2 regions of the Pseudochelatococcus sp. B33 genome follow, and region 2 is predicted to be linked to the other one. Evidence: riboswitches for the same ligand, from Rfam matches in the RefSeq annotation. Region 2 holds a riboswitch; the other holds the start of a gene.

Region 1 (8,369 bases), on a different contig from region 2:
TCACGGGCAACGACGGGACAGTGGGCTGGGGCGAGGCGCCGGCGCTCAAGGATTGGGGCGGGGAGTTCGGCCGCTATTTCGGCGAGAGCACCGCCATCGTCGATCTGGTGATTTCGCGCTATCTCGCGCCCGCCGTCCAGGGGCTGGAGATCGGCAATCCCGCAACCCTCCACAAGCGCATGGATGCCGTCATCAAGGGCTATCCTTACGCGAAGGCGGCAGTCGATTTCGCCTATTACGACCTAACCGGAAAAGTTCTTGGCGTGCCGGTTCACATATTGCTTGGCGGCAAACTCCGGGAGACTGTGCCGGTGACGCATTCCATAGGCCTGCTCGATATCGAGGAAGCGGTCAAGGAAGTTGGACAGGTCGTCCGTGACGGCATTCGCACCATCAAGATCAAGGTAGGGATCGATCCTGACAGAGACGTGGCTATCGTCGAAGCCATTCGGCGCGAGGTCGGCCCGGATATTGCCCTCTGCGTGGACGCCAACGAAGGCTATGCCACGCCGGGGCAGGCGATCCAGACCGTGCGCCGCATGCAGGACGTCGGCTTGATCTATGTGGAGCAGCCTACCATGGGCATCGAGCGGATCGCACGCGTGGCGCGGTCGATCGATGTGCCGGTGATGGCCGATGAATCGGCCTGGAACGCGCACGACGTGGTGCAGATCATCGCGCAGGATGCGGCGCAGATCGTCTCAATATACACCACCAAGCCGGGCGGGCTCTACAAGGCCATGCAGGTCTCCGCCGTCTGTCATGCGGCCGGCATCGTCTGCAATGTCAACGGTTCCGTGGAAACGGGCGTCGGCAATCTGGCCAATGTGCATCTCGCCGCGGCCGCGCCTGCGGTCACGCTGTCCAGCGTCATTCCGGTCTCAATGCCGGCCGAGCATCAGAATGGCCGCATCGGCGGCATTTACTACGCCGACGATCTGCTGGCCGAACCCATGGTCTTTCAGCATGGCGGCATTCGCGTCCCTGACGGTCCCGGCATGGGAATTTCCGTCGATGAGGCCAAGGTCGAGAAATACGCTGTCACACTTTGAGACGAGTCCGCCCCATGCGCAAAACCATTGTCGACAAGATCACCCGCGTTCTGCAGGCCGAAGGACTGGACGCCGTCGTCACGTCATCGCCGGAGAATTTCGCCTACCTCACGGGTTTCGTCGTGCCGACGCAGCCTCTCATCCGCCACCGCCACGCCATGGCGATCCTGACGGCCGACGGCCGGGAAAGCCTTTTCGGCGTGGACATGGAGGCGACAACGATCGCGAGCAACGCGCCCGAAACACCGCTCACAGTATGGCGGGAGTTCCACGATGACCCGATGGCCGTTCTCGCGGGCGCCCTGCAGGACGCGGGACTTGGTGAGGCGGCGATCGGCCTCGAGATGGACTATCTGCCTGCCGGAGCCTTCGCGCGGCTTGCGGCTCACATGCCGAAAGCCCGGTTTGTCCCGTTCGAGCTCCAGCTATCCCGTGCCCGCCAGATCAAGACGGAAGAAGAGGTCGCACTGATCCATCGCCTGTCGCGGATTGCGGATCAAGCCATCGCCGACAGTTTCGCCGCGGTCCGCGCCGGTGATTCCGAGCTCGATATTGCAGCGGTCCTCACCCGCCGCATCTACGAGCTTGGGGCGGAAAACTTCAAGCTGCTGATCGTGGCGACCGGCGAGCGCAGCCAGTTGCCCAACGTCGGCCCCAGCAGCCGCAGGCTCCAGCCGAGGGATGTCTGCCGCGTCGAGATATTCTCGGTTATCGGCGGGTATCAGGCGGGCGTCTGCCGCACGGCCTATGTCGAGGAACCGCCCGCGATGGCCGAGGAAATCTGGGACCTGATGGTGGAGTGCAAGTACGCCATCCTCGACCGGATCAGGCCCGGCGCGAGCTGTCTCGCGATCTACAACGATTTCATTTCCCGCCTCGAGAAGATGAAGCTGCCGCCGATCTCCTTTGTCGGACACGGGATCGGGCTTCACCTCCATGAAGATCCCTACCTCGGCGCCACCCCCATTCTCGGGCATCCCGGCAAGGACGCCGTGGTCGAGGAAGACATGGTGCTCGGTTTCGAGCCGTTATGCTACCGCACCGGTTACGGGTTCGGCGTGCAGAACAAGGACGTGCTGCATGTGACCGCCAGCGGCTCGGTCCTGCTCTCGGATTACACCGACACCGATCGGCTAATCCGCATAGACGCCTGATAAGGGAGAGGTTCGATGTCAGACCGCGCGGAATACCCCTGCGACATCCTCGTTTCCGGCACCGGCTACTACGCCGAGATCATGCTGGCGGACCTCGCGGCCATGGCCAGGACCGCGTTGTCCGTGGTCATCGCCGGGAGGAACAGGGAAAGGATGACATGGCTCGTCGAGGCCTGCCGTGCCCGCGCGGCCAATTTCGGCACCCTGGTGTCGTTCTCCAGCGCCTCGCTCGATTCAACCTCTTCCGCCTCGATCGCCGAAACGTTGGCGTCGATAAGGTCCCGTGTCGTCGTCCAGTCTGCTTCGGCCCAGTCGCCGTGGCGCGTCGACAACGACGAGAGTGACTGGGCGCGCCTCGTGGCAAGGGCGGGGTTCGGCCTGACGATCGCCTTCAACTCGCTGCTGTCGTTTCGGACGGCGAGCGCGATGAAGAGTCTCGAACTGGACAGCCACTTCGTCAATACCTGCTATCCTGACGGTGTAAACCAGGTGCTGGCCCAGGCACGACTTCCGGTCACAACGGGAGTGGGCAATATCGCCATCTTCTCGGCCGTCATCGGCGGCCGCCTCCCGATTGAGCAGCGGAGACATCTGCGCGTTCTGGCGCATCACCGCCACATCGTGGAATGGCGCAAGCCGCCCGCCGAGCGCGCCGGCGCTCCCGTCCGCGCATGGGTCGGCGATCGGGAGATACCCGACGTCAACGGCATGACCGGTGACATCCAGCTCCCGCATCGCGAACTCAACATGATTTCGGCCGCCAACGCCGTGCCGGTTCTCCTCGCATTGGCCGGTGAAGGGGCACGGCGCATGCACGTTCCCGGGCCGGGCGGGCGTTCGGGCGGCTATCCCGTGATTGCCGATACGACCGGTGTCGTCCTCGATCTGCCGCCCGGGATGACGGAGGAAGAGGCCCTGGCCTGGAATGCGCAGTTCGAGGAGGCCGATGGTGTGTTTGTCCGTGACGGGCACGTGATCTATCCCGATCGGGTGCGTGAGCTTCTGGCTTCATACAGCCCCGAACTGGCGAAGGGTTTCCGGGTCATCGATGTCGAGGAGGCTGCCGCAGCCCTCGACGAACTGCGCAGCAGGCTGGCCGCCTGACCGATCGGGAGAGAATGCAATGAGAGTGGCCGTAATCGGCGCAGGCAATGGCGGTGCCGCGGCAGTTGTCGAACTGACCCTGGCAGGGCATGAGGTGGCCTTGCACGGTCGTTCGCAGGCGACCGTCGAGCCCTTCCTCGCAAACGGAATCGCCTATCAGGGTGTATTTGGCGAAGGCCGTATCTTTCCCGCCCTCGTCACCACCGACATGGCGGCGGCGATCAGGGATGCGGATGCAGTCGTCGTGGCGCTTCCCACTTTCGCTCTGGCTACCGTTGCCGAAGCGCTTCACAAGGCCGGCTGGGATACCGCTCGTCCCGTGGTCCTCAACCCGGGGCACACGGGCGGCGCTCTGGAGTTCGAGACGGCGTACCGCGCGCATCAGGATGTCGTGCCGCCGGTCGCCGAGCTGGCGACCCTGGCTTATGTGGCGCGAAAGTTTGCGCCGGATACCGTCAACATCACCGGCCGGGCGAAGAGATTGCGCGCCGCCGCTCTCAAGGGCGGGGAGGCAGCGCTGGAGGCAGCCCTCGCGCTGTTCCCCGGCAGCTACGACTGCGGCGATGTGATCGCGTCCGATCTCTGCAACGTCAATATGGTGGTCCATCCGCCGGGCGCTATCCTCGGCGTGGCGTGGGTCGAGGCGACCGGCGGCGACTTCACCTTCTATGTGCAGGGCCTCACCGACGGCGTCGTAAGAGTGATGGAGGAACTCGACCGGGAGCGTATGGCCGTAGGCCGCGCCTTCGGTCTCGACCTGCCGACGATCATCGAGGAAATGAAGGCCATCGGCACCGTGCCCGCGGATGCCGTCGGCAGCGACTATCGTGCGATCGCAGCTGGCGAGGCTAACAGGCGGATCAAAGCTCCGGACTCTCTCACGCATCGCTACTATGTGGAGGATTTCGGCCACGGGCTCACGCCGTTTCTTGTCTACGCGGTGATTGCCGGCGTCGCGACGCCGACTGCCGCGGCGCTGTCGGCTCTTCACGCCACCATGACGGCGAACCTGCCCAAGCCCCCGCCGCGCGATGCCCGAGCCATGGGGCTCACGGGAGCCACGGTCGATTCACTCCTGCGCCGCGCCCGCCCCGCCTGATTGCGGCCTGCCGGGCACTGATCGCGATGTATCGTGAAACAGTCTCCCCGGGGCCCGACCCCTCGGAAATTCCCGGTATAGGTTATCCATTGAACCTCAAGCACCATTCTTCTCTATCTCTTTGTGTGCACAGCGGAATTACCCGGAAACGGCTCCCCTCCTGTGGTTCCCCCCCGGGGCCGCCCCCCCCCCCCCCCGGGGGGTTCGATGCCCGGACCATCTCGCAGTTTTGACAGGTGACAAGGTATGGGGATTGGGCTATGACATTCGCGTCAAGGGCTGATCAGGCTTGGCCTGTTTGCGGGAGAGAACAGCATCCAAGCTGTCGCCGAAGGGGAAATCGCCCGAAATCTCTCAGGCAAAAGAACCGTAGACGGGATGACACTCTGGAAAGTCGGGGCTTCGTCGCCCCGCGCCGAAGGTGTAAGTGCGGCTGGAGTGATCCGGCGGTGCGAGTCTCTCAGGCTTCAGACAGAGGGGCACGAAATGGCCGCATCGAGCGTGCCAGTTGCGTGTTATTCTGGAGAAGTCATGACGGGCCCTGACGAGAAAACCTTACCCTTGGCAGATTTGCATCGACAGGCAGGAGCGCGCTTCGGCGCTTTTGCGGGCTGGTCCATGCCGCTGACCTATCCGGCCGGCGTCATGAAGGAGCATCAGCACACCCGTGAGCATGCGGGACTGTTCGACATCTCGCATATGAGACTGTTCGAACTCTCCGGCCCCGATGCCGGTGCGCTGCTTGACCGGGCCTGCCCCCTCGATGCAGCGGCGTTGCCGAGACTGCAATCCAAATATTCCTTCCTGCTCAACGATGCCGCCGGAATCCTCGATGACGTGATCGTCACGCGGCTCGCCGGCGAGCGTTTCATGCTGGTGGCCAACGCCGGCAACGCCGCCGCCGACGAGGCGCATCTGCGCAGGCTGGCAGAGGGGTTCGACATCACGATCACGCCGCTCGACCGCGTCTTCCTCGCTCTGCAGGGGCCTGAAGCCGAGGCCGCGCTCAACGGAGCCGGGATAGACACCGGCGAGCTTATCTTCATGCACGGTATCGAGCCGCGCGCCAACTGGTTCCTGACCCGCTCCGGCTACACCGGCGAGGATGGCTTCGAAATTGCGCTGCCGGTTACGGACGCACGCGAGTTGCTGGAGAAGCTGCTCGCCGAGGAGCGGGTGTGGTGGGTCGGCCTCGCCGCCCGCGACAGCCTGCGCCTCGAAGCCGGCCTGTGCCTGCACGGCAACGACATCAGGCCTGACATCAATCCGGTCGACGCCGGCCTGATGTGGGCGGTGCCAAAGAGCGTGCGCGCCAGCGGCAACTTCGTCGGCGCCGATGCCCTGCGGGCGTGGATTTCGCGCGGTGCGGTCAACAAGCGCGTCGGCCTCAAGGCTGCAGGCCGTCAGCCGCTGCGGGCCGGCACGGCATTGTTTGACGGGGATGGCGATGCCGCTGGTCATATCACCTCGGGCGGCTTCGGACCCTCGGTCGGTCATCCGGTCGCCATGGGCTATGTGCCCGCCTCCCTGGCGGCCATCGGAACCAGGTTGTACGCTGAAGTTCGTGGCACTAGGCTGCCTGTCGACGTGCATGCCCTGCCCTTCACCCCGCATCGCTACCGCAAAGGATGATCTCGATGGCAACGACCTATTACACCGAAGACCATGAATGGTTGCGCGTCGAAGGCGAGGTCGCCACCGTCGGCATCACCGATTATGCGCAGGACCAGCTTGGCGACCTCGTCTTCGTCGAGCTTCCCGAAGTGGGCAGAGGCCTGACCAAGGGTGACGTGACCGTCGTCGTGGAATCGGTCAAGGCTGCGTCCGACGTCTATGCACCGGTCGACGGCGAGGTAACCGAGATCAATCCAACCGTCACGTCCGATCCGTCGCTGGTCAATTCCGCCGCGACCGGTGATGGCTGGCTGTGGAAGATGACGCTTTCCGACAGGAGCCAGCTCGACGGCCTCATGGATGAGGCGGCCTACAATGCGCACATAGGCTGACAGGGAAACAGGATGACCACGGCCCCCTACGCTTTCGCGGATCGCCACATCGGCCCCGGCGACGACGATATACGCGCCATGCTCGCTCGGATCGGTGTTCCCTCAGTCCAGGCACTGATCGATCAGGCGGTTCCGAAATCGATTATGCTCGGCCGTCCGCTCGATCTGCCGGCACCGGCCACCGAGGCGGAGGCGCTCGCCGAACTTTCAGCCACCATGTCACGCAATACGGTGATGAAAAGCTTCATCGGCACGGGCTACCACGGCGTGCAGGTTCCTCCCGTCATCCAGCGCAACATGTTCGAGAACCCGGCCTGGTACACGGCCTATACGCCTTATCAGGCGGAGATCAGCCAGGGCCGCCTGGAGATGCTGTTCCATTTCCAGACGCTCGTGACCGAGCTGACTGGCCTGCCGGTCGCCTCCGCGTCACTGCTGGACGAGGCCACCGCCGCCGCCGAAGCGGTGGGTATCGCCATGCGCCACCATCGCGACAAGCGCAACAAAGTGGCGCTTGTCGGCGCACCGCTGCCGCAGACGCTCGACGTGCTGCACACGCGCGCCGAGCCGCTCGGCATCGAGATCGGCGGCGACGCGGTCGACGAGAATACGGTCGCTCTGATCGTGTCCTGGCCGGATGCCAATGGCGTCTATGGCGACCATGCAGCAGCCATCGAGCAGGCGAAAGCCGTCGGCGCACTGGTCGTCTTCATCGCCGATCCGCTTGCGCTGACGGTGACCGGCGCACCCGCGAGCCTTGGCGCCGACATCGCCGTCGGTTCCATGCAGCGCTTCGGCGTGCCGATGGGCTTCGGCGGACCGCACGCGGCCTATTGCGCGGTGTCCGACAAGCTCACCCGGCTGATGCCCGGCCGTCTCGTCGGCCAGTCGGTCGATGCGCATGGCCGCCCCGGCTACCGCCTCGCCCTGCAGACGCGCGAGCAGCACATCCGCCGCGACAAGGCCACCTCCAACATCTGCACCGCCCAGGCCCTGCTCGCCAACATGGCGACGGCATTTGCCATCTGGCACGGTCCGGCGGGGCTGCAGGCCATCGCGTCGCGCATCCATGCGCTGGCCAACGGGCTGGCCGAGGGGCTGACCACCGCCGGCATCAAGGTGCCGGGCAACAGTCGTTTCGATACGGTGACGGCACAGGTGCAGGGCAAGGCCGAAGCCATCGCCGCCGAAGCCGAAAAGGACGGCAGGATTCTGCGCGTCATCGACGCCGATCATATCGGCGTCGCCTTCGACGAGACCTCGACCGAGGCCGACCTCACGGCCATTGCCTCCCTTTTCGGAGCCACGGCCAGGCCTTCCGCCAACTCTAGCCTGCCCGGAAAGCGGCGTGGCAGGGAGTTCCTGACCCAGCCCGTGTTCCACGAGAACCGCTCCGAGACCGACATGATGCGCTTCCTGCGCCGGCTGGCCGACAAGGATCTGGCGCTCGACCGCGCCATGATCCCTCTGGGCTCGTGCACCATGAAGCTCAACGCGGCAGCCGAGATGATGCCGGTGAGCTGGCCCAATCTCGCCAATCTGCACCCCTTCGCGCCCAGGGCGCATTCGGCCGGCATCCGCGCCATGATCGAAGAGCTCGAAGGCTGGCTCGCCGAGATCACCGGCTTCGATGCAGTGACACTGCAACCCAACGCCGGCAGCCAGGGCGAATATGCCGGCCTACTTGCCATCCGCGGCTATCACAAGGCGCGCGGCGAGGGTCACCGCAATGTCTGCCTGATCCCCTCCTCGGCCCACGGCACCAACCCGGCCAGCGCCGCGATGGCGGGCATGAGCGTCGTGGTGGTGCGCTGCACCGATGACGGCAACATCGACATCGACGATCTGAAGGCCAAGGCCGGGCAGCACAGCGCCAGTCTGGCGGCGCTGATGTTCACCTATCCCTCCACGCATGGCGTGTTCGAGGAAGGCGCCAAGGACATCTGCGCCATCG
Region 2 (8,369 bases):
GTCGTCCACATCCTGAAATCCAAGTTGCTTTAAAAGGTTACGTATAATCCTGACCATTGTTTTGTAGTCGTCGACAACAAGGATAGGCATGGAAAGGTCAAGAGCCATCGTTCACTCCAGCACAAACTCGAATACAGTATTTCACTTTACGCTGATATGGCATACTGCCCGCCGCTCCGTTAGGTAAATGGCAGGGTTTGCTTGCCTGGGGCTTGCATTTTTGCGCCTGCGAATATTGCGGCTATGCCTCACATCGTCTATGACTGGAGCGCGAATAGGGCAAAGCATGGAGTGATGCCGATGCCGGGTGATCGTCGTCCGTTCCGGATCGAGGCGGATATTGGGTCCGATGACGGGGAGCAGGAGTTGCGTGCGGCGGGCGAGCAGGGGGACTACGGGGCGCTGTTTGAGAGGGTCTTCGTCGAACTGGCGGATATCCGGCGACTGGTGCAGCGCGGCGGGTACGGTCCCCCGCCGGACGGGGGGCAGGGCAAGGCCGAGCTCATGGCCGAGGTCGAATCGATCCAGCAGGCGATCTCCCAGACGAAGCGGGAGATTCTGAGCCTCCAGGTCAAGGGCCTGCGGGGGGACGCCGCAAGCCGCGCCCTCGACGAACTCGACGCCGTGGTGCACGGCACCGAGGTGGCGACGGAGACCATCCTCTCGTCGGCGGAAAGCATCGAGGAAGTGGCGGGCAAGCTGCTGCCGAAGCTGCAAGGCAGCGAGAACGCGCTGGTGCTCGACATCCACAAGCATGCGATCAGGATTTTCGAGGCCTGCAACTTCCAGGACCTCACCGGCCAGCGCATCGCCAAGGTGGTGCAGGTACTGCACTTCATCGAGGACAGGGTCGAGACGATCATGTCGATCTGGGGCGGGGCCGAGAGCTTTTCCTCCATTCCCGCCGCCGAGATGCCGGCGCCGCCGGAGAAGACCGGAGATGCGGCGCTGCTCAACGGGCCGCCGCTTGAGACGGACCAGAACGTCGTATCCCAGGACGATATCGACTCGCTGTTCGCCTGATGCGATGTCAGCCATCCCGTGTCCGGGTGGCTATATACGCGCAATATTGGCGGGATGCAGCACGTGTAAAAAAGTCGGCAAATTATAATCGTGCCGGTGAAGTCAAATATTCATGACATCGGTTTGATGGATGTCATGTTCATTAGGCCGTTACCTCGGACTACTATCGTGCTCGGCAACAAGGAGCGCCCTTCGCTGCGTGGCGGGGGCTTCGGAGGCTTTCATGGCACAGCAGTCCGCGGCAACGGGTCCGGTCGGCATCACAGGCGGCGAGCGTTTCGGTTTCGACGACGACGTGGTCTTTCTCGCGCGGATCGTCGAGGGCAGCCGGTCGACCGTGGAGCGGCGGGTGCACCAGCTCAGGTCGCAGCTCTCCGAGTATTCGGCGCTGGGCGATCTCACCACCCAGTCCTCCAATCAGCATGTCAACAGCATCGCCGCCGATCACAGCGCCCGCACCCGCGCGGCGCTGGAGCGGCTCACCGCCATCACGGACCGCGTCGTGCGCGGCCCCGGCGGCTGGCTCGGCCTGACGGAAGCCGCGATCGCCTACGGGATCGACCGGGCGCAGCGCATGGTGCTCTACGCCGACACCATCCGCGAGCGCGGCGACATCTTCCTCGCCCACGAGGCGGCGGGCTGTCCGCCGGTGCTGGTCTACGACTACGAGATGGTGATGGACGGCGCCGATCAGCCGCGACCGACCAACTACGTGCTGCTGAGGGTGGTGCCGCCGCCCGGCGTCGAGACGTTCGTCTGGAAGCGCCCCTACATCATCATCGACCCGCGCGCCGGGCAGGGCGCGGGCATCGGCGGCTCGCAGGTGGACAGCCAGGTGGGCGTGGCGCTGCGTGACGGGCACCCGGTCTATTTCGTCAGCTTCCGGCGCGATCCGGAGCCCGGCCAGACGCTCGCCGACGTGACGCGCACCGAGGCGGCCTTCGTGCGCCACGTGCAGGCGCTGCATCCCGACGCCGCCAAGCCGGTGGTGATCGGCAACTGCCAGGGCGGCTGGGCGACGCTGCTGCTCGGCGCGAGCAACCCGGACATCACCGGTCCGCTGGTGCTCAACGGCGCGCCGGTGGAGACGTGGTCGGGCGAGATCGGCCGCAACGTCATCCGCTACAACGCCGGGCTGATAGGCGGCCAGATCCTGCCGATGGTGCTGTCGGACGTCGGCAACGGGGTGTTCGACGGCGCGTGGCTGGTGCTGAACTTCGAGTTGCTGAACCCCGCCCGCAATTACTTCCGCAAATACTATGACTATTTCAACGACGTCGACGCCGGCCGCAAGCGGTTTCTCGACTTCGAGAAATGGTGGGGCGGCTTCTTCCTCATGAACGAGGAGGAGATCCTGTGGATCGTGCGCGACCTGTTCGTCGGCAACAGGCTGGCGCGCAACGAGGCGCGGCTCGAGCACGGGCGCAATCTCGACGTGAAGCAGATCCACTCGCCGGTGATCGTGTTCACGAGCCTCGGCGACACCATCACGCCGCCGCAGCAAGCGCTCAACTGGATCGGCGACACCTACGCCGACGAGACCGAGATCAAGATACGCGGCCAGCGCATCGTCTACATGGTGCATGACAAGGTCGGGCATCTGGGCATTTTCGTCTCCTCGTCCATCGCCAAGCGCGAGCACACCGAGGTGGCGTCCACCATGAAGACCATCGAGGCGCTGGCCCCGGGCCTCTATGAAATGGTCATCGAGGATGTCGTCGGCGAAGGCGACGCGCAGCAGTTCCGGGTGTCGTTCGTCGAGCGCAAGACCGGCGACCTGCCCGGCGCCATCGACGGGCGGCGCGACGAGGTGCCCTTCGCCGCCGTGGCGCGGCTGTCGGAACTGCAGGGCGAGTTCTATGACATCGCGCTGCGCCCCTTCGTGCAGCTGGCGGTGACGCAGGCCACTGCCGAACTGTCGCGCGCGCTGCATCCGCTGCGCCTGCAGCGCAGCCTGTTTTCCTCGCGCAACCCGCTGCTGCAGCCGGTCAGGCAGGCGGCGGAAACCGTGGCCGAGAACCGCGCCGCCGCCGCCCCCGACAACCCCTTCGTGCAACTGGAGAACTGGTGGGCGGATGTTTTCGAGCAGTCGCTCGACATCATGCGCGACATGCGCAACGCCTGGTACGAGCGGATGTTCTTCTCCATCTACGCCACACCCTACATGCGCTGGTTCGGCCGCCGCTACGAATACGAGCGCACCCGCAAGTCGAAGGAAGAACTGTTCGCGCTGCCCGAGGTGCAGGCGGCGCTGGCGCATATCAGCCGCGGCGGCTATGTCGACGCGGTGATCCGCATGCTGATCCTGCTCGCCGAATCGCGCGGCAACGTGCGCAAGGACCGGCTGGAGCGCTCGGCCCACCTCCTGAACCGGACGGAGCCGTTCAGCGCGCTCGGCGCGGCCCAGCGCGCGCGGATCATCCACGAGCAGGGCCTCAACGTCCAGTTCGCGCGCGAGGAAGCGCTGACCCACCTGCCCGACCTGCTACACACGGCCGAGGAGCGCGAGCAGGCCGTCGAGGCGGTGCAATACGTGCTCGGCCCGCTGGAGGACGCCGACCCCAACGCGGCGGCGACCTTCCACGCCTTCCGCCGCGTGCTCGGCCTCAAGCCGCTGCTGGCGGACGTGACGGAGCAGCCCGACGCGCCGGAGCCGCCGCCGTCAGGCGATGAGGCGGTCCCTGCCTGATCCGGCTTGAGGGGCAACCGCATCCACCGGAAAGTCGGCGAGCACCTGTTCGGCGATGAGTTCCGACGTGGCGGCGGAGAGCGTCCAGCCCAGGTGTCCGTGGCCGGTGTGGTAGAAGATGCCCTTCTGCCGGCCGCGGCGCACGCGCGGCATCATGTCCGGCATCATCGGGCGCAGGCCCGTCCACGGCACGACGCGGTCGGTGTCGATGCCCGGAAACTCGCGCCGCACCCAGTCGATCAGCGGCTGGATGCGGTCGGCGCGGATATCGCGGTTGAAGCCGTTGTATTCGGCCGTGCCCGCCACGCGCAGGCGGCTTTCGCCGAGCCGGCTGGTGACGATCTTGGCCGCCTCGTCGAGCAGGCTGACGGTGGGCATGGCTGCCTGCGACTCGGGCCGGTCCGAGTTGATGGTGATCGAATAGCCCTTCACCGGATAGACGTTGAGCCTGTCGCCCAGGGATGCGGCGAGCGCCCGGCTGGCGGACGCGGCGGAGATCACGACCGCATCGGCGCGGACGTCCTGCTCGGCCGGCTTGACGTGATCGGCAAGGCCGGCATCGGGCAGGGCGGGCGCGAACTTGACGACGAAACCGGTGGCCTCCCCCTCACCGTCGCGCGTGATGGCGGTGACGACGGCATCCTGAATGAAGCGCACGCCGCGCCGCTTCGCGGCTTCGGCAAGGCCGCGCGTGAACTTGTGGATGTCGCCGGTGGAATCGGAAGGCGTGAAGAAGCCGCCGACGTAGTCGCCGCGCAGCGTCGGCTCGATGGCGCGCATTTCCTCGTTCGTCACCGCGCGGCGTTCGAGGCCGCCCTCGGTCAGGAGCTTGTTGACGCGGATGCTGGCGTCGAAAGTTTTCCTGTCGCGGAAAATGTGCAGGATGCCGCGCTGGACGAGATCGAACGCGATGCCCTCGGTCTCGGCGATGGAGAACAGGTGCTTGCGCGCCGCGATGGCGAGCCGCGTGGTCTCGATGGTGTTTTCGCGGTAGCGCGGGATGGCGGCGACGAACTCGGCCATCCAGGAATACTTGTGCCAGCTCGGCCACGGATTGACCAGGAGTGGTGCGTCCTTGCGGAGCATCCACTTGAGGCCCTTGAAGATGGTGGCGACGCTGTTCCACACCTCGGCGTTGCAGGCCGACAACTGGCCGCCGTTGGCGAAGGACGTGTCCATGGCGGGATAGCGGCCACGGTCGACGACCGTGACGTCATAGCCACGCAGAACGAGGGAGTAAGCGGCGGTGACGCCGGCGATGCCGGCTCCGATAACGACGATACGGGGCATGGCCCGGGCTCCTGTACGATAGACGCATGACGGCCGACGAACCGGTCGGTCTCGCGCCCCATCTGTACCTTTACCTGAGAGCTTGAGCCGCGCGCCTTGCCGGATGGGGCAGCCGCCGCCACCCTGCCTGCCTGACACGCTTCATCCCCTTCGGTGGACCCTGCCGGCTTGCCCGGCGGGCCTCTCTCCAGATTGTCCTGACGGAATGGTCCTTTTTGCCTGAGAGTTTCCGGGGCGGTTGCTCCATCGGCGTCGGACGCTGTCCAATCTCTCCCGATCCGTCATAGGGACGTGACATATCTATCAGAACGGCTCGCAGGGGGCAACCGATTCCGGGATGATGGGGGAGCGGGGCATCAGTGGGGCAGTATCCGCATGGTCAAGTCGGGCGTATCGGGTCCCGTATCCTTGTCCCGCAGGGCTTTCCAAAGCTCGCCGCAGAAGTGGGCCACGAATGGACAGGCCAGCGTGGCGCCGCCGGCCAGCGTGGCCGTGATGGGAGCGATGGGCGGGACAATGACGCTCGCCACGACGAGCGCTATCGGCACCGCATAGGCCAGAAACATCCCCAGCGCGGCGATGATCTTGAACGCCACCCTCGTCACGCAATTGTCCCTGACCTGATCCGCGATCCAGATAGCGGCGTCCTTCATGCTTTCCTGCACGGACTCGGGCAGGACACCGACGGTCTTGTTGACGACGAGGTGAACGATGTTCTGCGCGGTGCTGGCCGGATTGGATGCCGTGGCGGCATGGCTGTGGAATTCGCCGACATCCTGCATGTTGGTCTTGTCCGCCATCGCCAGGGCCTGCCGGATATCGTCGGCCGTGTGCGCAGGCTCCAGGGCGTCGACAGCGAGGGCGAGCCTTTCGCATATGCTTGCATAGTTCACGGCCGCGAACCTTATGTTCTTCTTCTTTTTCAGCACGACCTCAGGGTCGTCGAACTTCATGTCCTCCGCATTGCTAAGCAGGTCGATGTTTCTTTTCATCACCGCCACCTTGCTGTGCAGGCGCGCCGCCAGTCTGGCCGCGGTTTCTACTTTCGGCGCATCCGGGTCCCCGTCGGGGGCTGCCGTCGGCGCCTTCGGATGGCTCAGCAGCAGGACGGCGCGCTCGTATATCCGTTTGCCGGCAGACTCCGGGCCGTTGGACGCGGAGGAGGGCATGCCGCCGGCGGCCTCGAAGACCTCACGGAACCTCTTCAGGAAATCGAAACCGGGGACTGTCGCCACACGGCCGGCATCGCGAACCGTGCACGCGCCGTCGGAATCCGAAGCCGCCTCCTCGTGGGGAAGCGGCTGGTAGGAGACGACGGACGGCGAGACGGCAGTGGATTCTGACATGACGGTTCGGGCAATGCTGAACGGATAAGCTTACAGATGTTATGTAGATATTCTGTACAGTATATTTTCTTATGCCAATTGAGGTATTCCCAAGCACAGTTCAATCAAACAAAGTTCACCTGTAACGATACGCGGCCCGACAATACCGCGGGTCGTCTATTGCGCGATTGCGGCGGAATATTGGCGTCCGTCACGCACGGCCGGAACGGCTCACGGGGCGGCGCCGAGGAAGCGGACCGCGACGATATAGACGAGCACCGTCAGCGCATAGGTCTGCGCGTTGCCGTCGTAGATCAGCCGCAGGCGCCCGGCCGCAAACAGCGCCACGCCGGCCACGCCGTTCCAGAATGCGTTGAACGAGGGCACATAGGACACGATCGGCGCATCCCGAACGGCGGACATCAGGTCGGTGAAGAAGCTGCGGATGTCGCCGCGCTCGCCGCCGTTGCGCGAGCGCATGACGAGCGCCAGCAAGGCGCCGGCGGCCAGCGACAGGATCACCGCCGCGCTCATCACCGGCAGCGGATTGAGCGAATCGTAGATCACGTCGAGCGGCAACCCCTCCCACACCAGCGAGGCGGCGAACGCGGGATCGATGGCGCGCGACAGCGGCTCCATCAGCAGCTTGGGATAGAACGACAGCACCAGTATGCCGGCGATCAGCAGGAATTGCGGTACGAGGAACGTCAGGGGCGCTTCCTGCACGTGGGCGAGCTCATCGCGGCGCGGGCCGAGGAAGATGCTTCCCACGAGCCTGATCATGTAGAGGAAGCCCACGAACGTTGCCAGAAGGCCGATCGCCGCCAGCAGATACCAGCCGTTGTCGATCATGTTGCCGATCAACAGCCATTTCGAGCCGAAGCCGGCGAGCGGCGGCAGCCCGGCCATGGCGACGAGCGCGACCAGCACGGTGGCGAAGGTGACCGGCATGTTCCCCGCAAGCCCGCCCAGGCTGCCGAGCGCGCCGGTGCGCGCCCGCGCCAGCACGCCGGCGATGGCGAGGAACAGCACGCCCTTCACCAGCAGGTGGCTGGCGACGAGATAGAGCGCCGTCACCCAGCCGATATGGCTCATCAGGGCGATGGCGGCGAGGATATAGCCGATCTGGCTGATGCTCGAATACGCGAGCAGCCGCTTCGCATCGTGCTGGAACAGCGCCAGCACGCCGCACAGCAACGTGGTCGCGAACCCGATCCAGGCGAGCAGCTGCGCCAGTTCCAGCCCCACCTCCGAGCGGATGGCGAGATAGGTGCCCGTCAGCAGGCCGAAGATCGCCACCTTGCTGATCACCGCCGACAGCAGGGCGGAGAGGTCATCGTCCGCCAGCGCGTAGGTGCCCGGCACCCAGACATGGGCGCCGACGACGCCCGCCTTGATCAGGCAGCCGATGGCGATCAGCACGAAGGCGGCGGTGGCTTGCGCGCCCCCGTCGCCCAGCCACGAGTGCAGCGTGAGCAGGTCGACGCCGCCGCTGACGGCGTAGAACTGGCCGAAGCCCGCCAGCAGGCAGAACGCCGCCGCGAGCGAGAACAGCAGGTAGCGCAGCGTCTGCGAGCCCGTATAGCGTCCGTGCGCGATCAGGAAATAGGAGCTCAACGTGATGAACTCCCAGGTGACGAAGAATTCGAGGCTGGTGCGCGATGCCGTCAGCGCCGGCAGCGCCAGCAGCATGACGGCGAGCAGCGGATAGTAGCCGCGGCGCGCATCCGTCCGGTAGAGCGCGCCGAGCCCGACGACGAAGCCGCCCAGAATGAACACCACGCCGAAAAGGGTGGGCAGACCGTAGGTCTCCGGCAGCAGGAACGGCCCGAAGACCGGCAGCGCGGCGAGCGCCAGCAGCGCCTTCGCCTGCCCGTAGAGACGGTGCGGCCACAGCGCCTCGGCGAGCGCCAGCACGCCACCCACGGCGAGCGGCGCGTAGAGCCACAGCGACCGCGGAGCGGCGAACAGGGTCGCGAGCCCGCCCGCGAGCGCGAGCGCGAGCACGAGCGCCGCCACGGGCGCGGCCGCGCGCCAGTCCA

What was found. A riboswitch is a leader RNA that binds a small molecule or an ion and turns the genes downstream of it on or off. The one in region 2 is predicted to bind glycine.
Region 1: it holds a riboswitch for glycine, as region 2 does, so the genes downstream of both, gcvT (glycine cleavage system aminomethyltransferase GcvT) here and ACUSIJ_RS08550 (D-amino acid dehydrogenase) in region 2, are expected to answer to the same signal.

Annotation. Positions count from the first base shown of each region.
Region 1 is NZ_JBSEFH010000038.1:20,916-29,284, forward strand. It holds gene ACUSIJ_RS27460 (mandelate racemase/muconate lactonizing enzyme family protein) at 1-1,052, shown strand, start outside; gene ACUSIJ_RS27465 (M24 family metallopeptidase) at 1,067-2,206, shown strand; gene ACUSIJ_RS27470 (hypothetical protein) at 2,222-3,310, shown strand; gene ACUSIJ_RS27475 (NAD/NADP octopine/nopaline dehydrogenase family protein) at 3,330-4,409, shown strand; glycine riboswitch at 4,701-4,789, shown strand; gene gcvT (glycine cleavage system aminomethyltransferase GcvT) at 4,941-6,041, shown strand; gene gcvH (glycine cleavage system protein GcvH) at 6,047-6,415, shown strand; gene gcvP (aminomethyl-transferring glycine dehydrogenase) at 6,428-8,369, shown strand, end outside.
Region 2 is NZ_JBSEFH010000006.1:182,547-190,915, reverse strand. It holds gene ACUSIJ_RS08565 (response regulator) at 1-108, opposite strand, end outside; gene ACUSIJ_RS08560 (protein phosphatase CheZ) at 301-1,023, shown strand; gene ACUSIJ_RS08555 (DUF3141 domain-containing protein) at 1,247-3,712, shown strand; gene ACUSIJ_RS08550 (D-amino acid dehydrogenase) at 3,686-5,002, opposite strand; glycine riboswitch at 5,061-5,197, opposite strand; glycine riboswitch at 5,199-5,288, opposite strand; gene ACUSIJ_RS08545 (hypothetical protein) at 5,359-6,348, opposite strand; gene ACUSIJ_RS08540 (complex I subunit 5 family protein) at 6,559-8,369, opposite strand, start outside.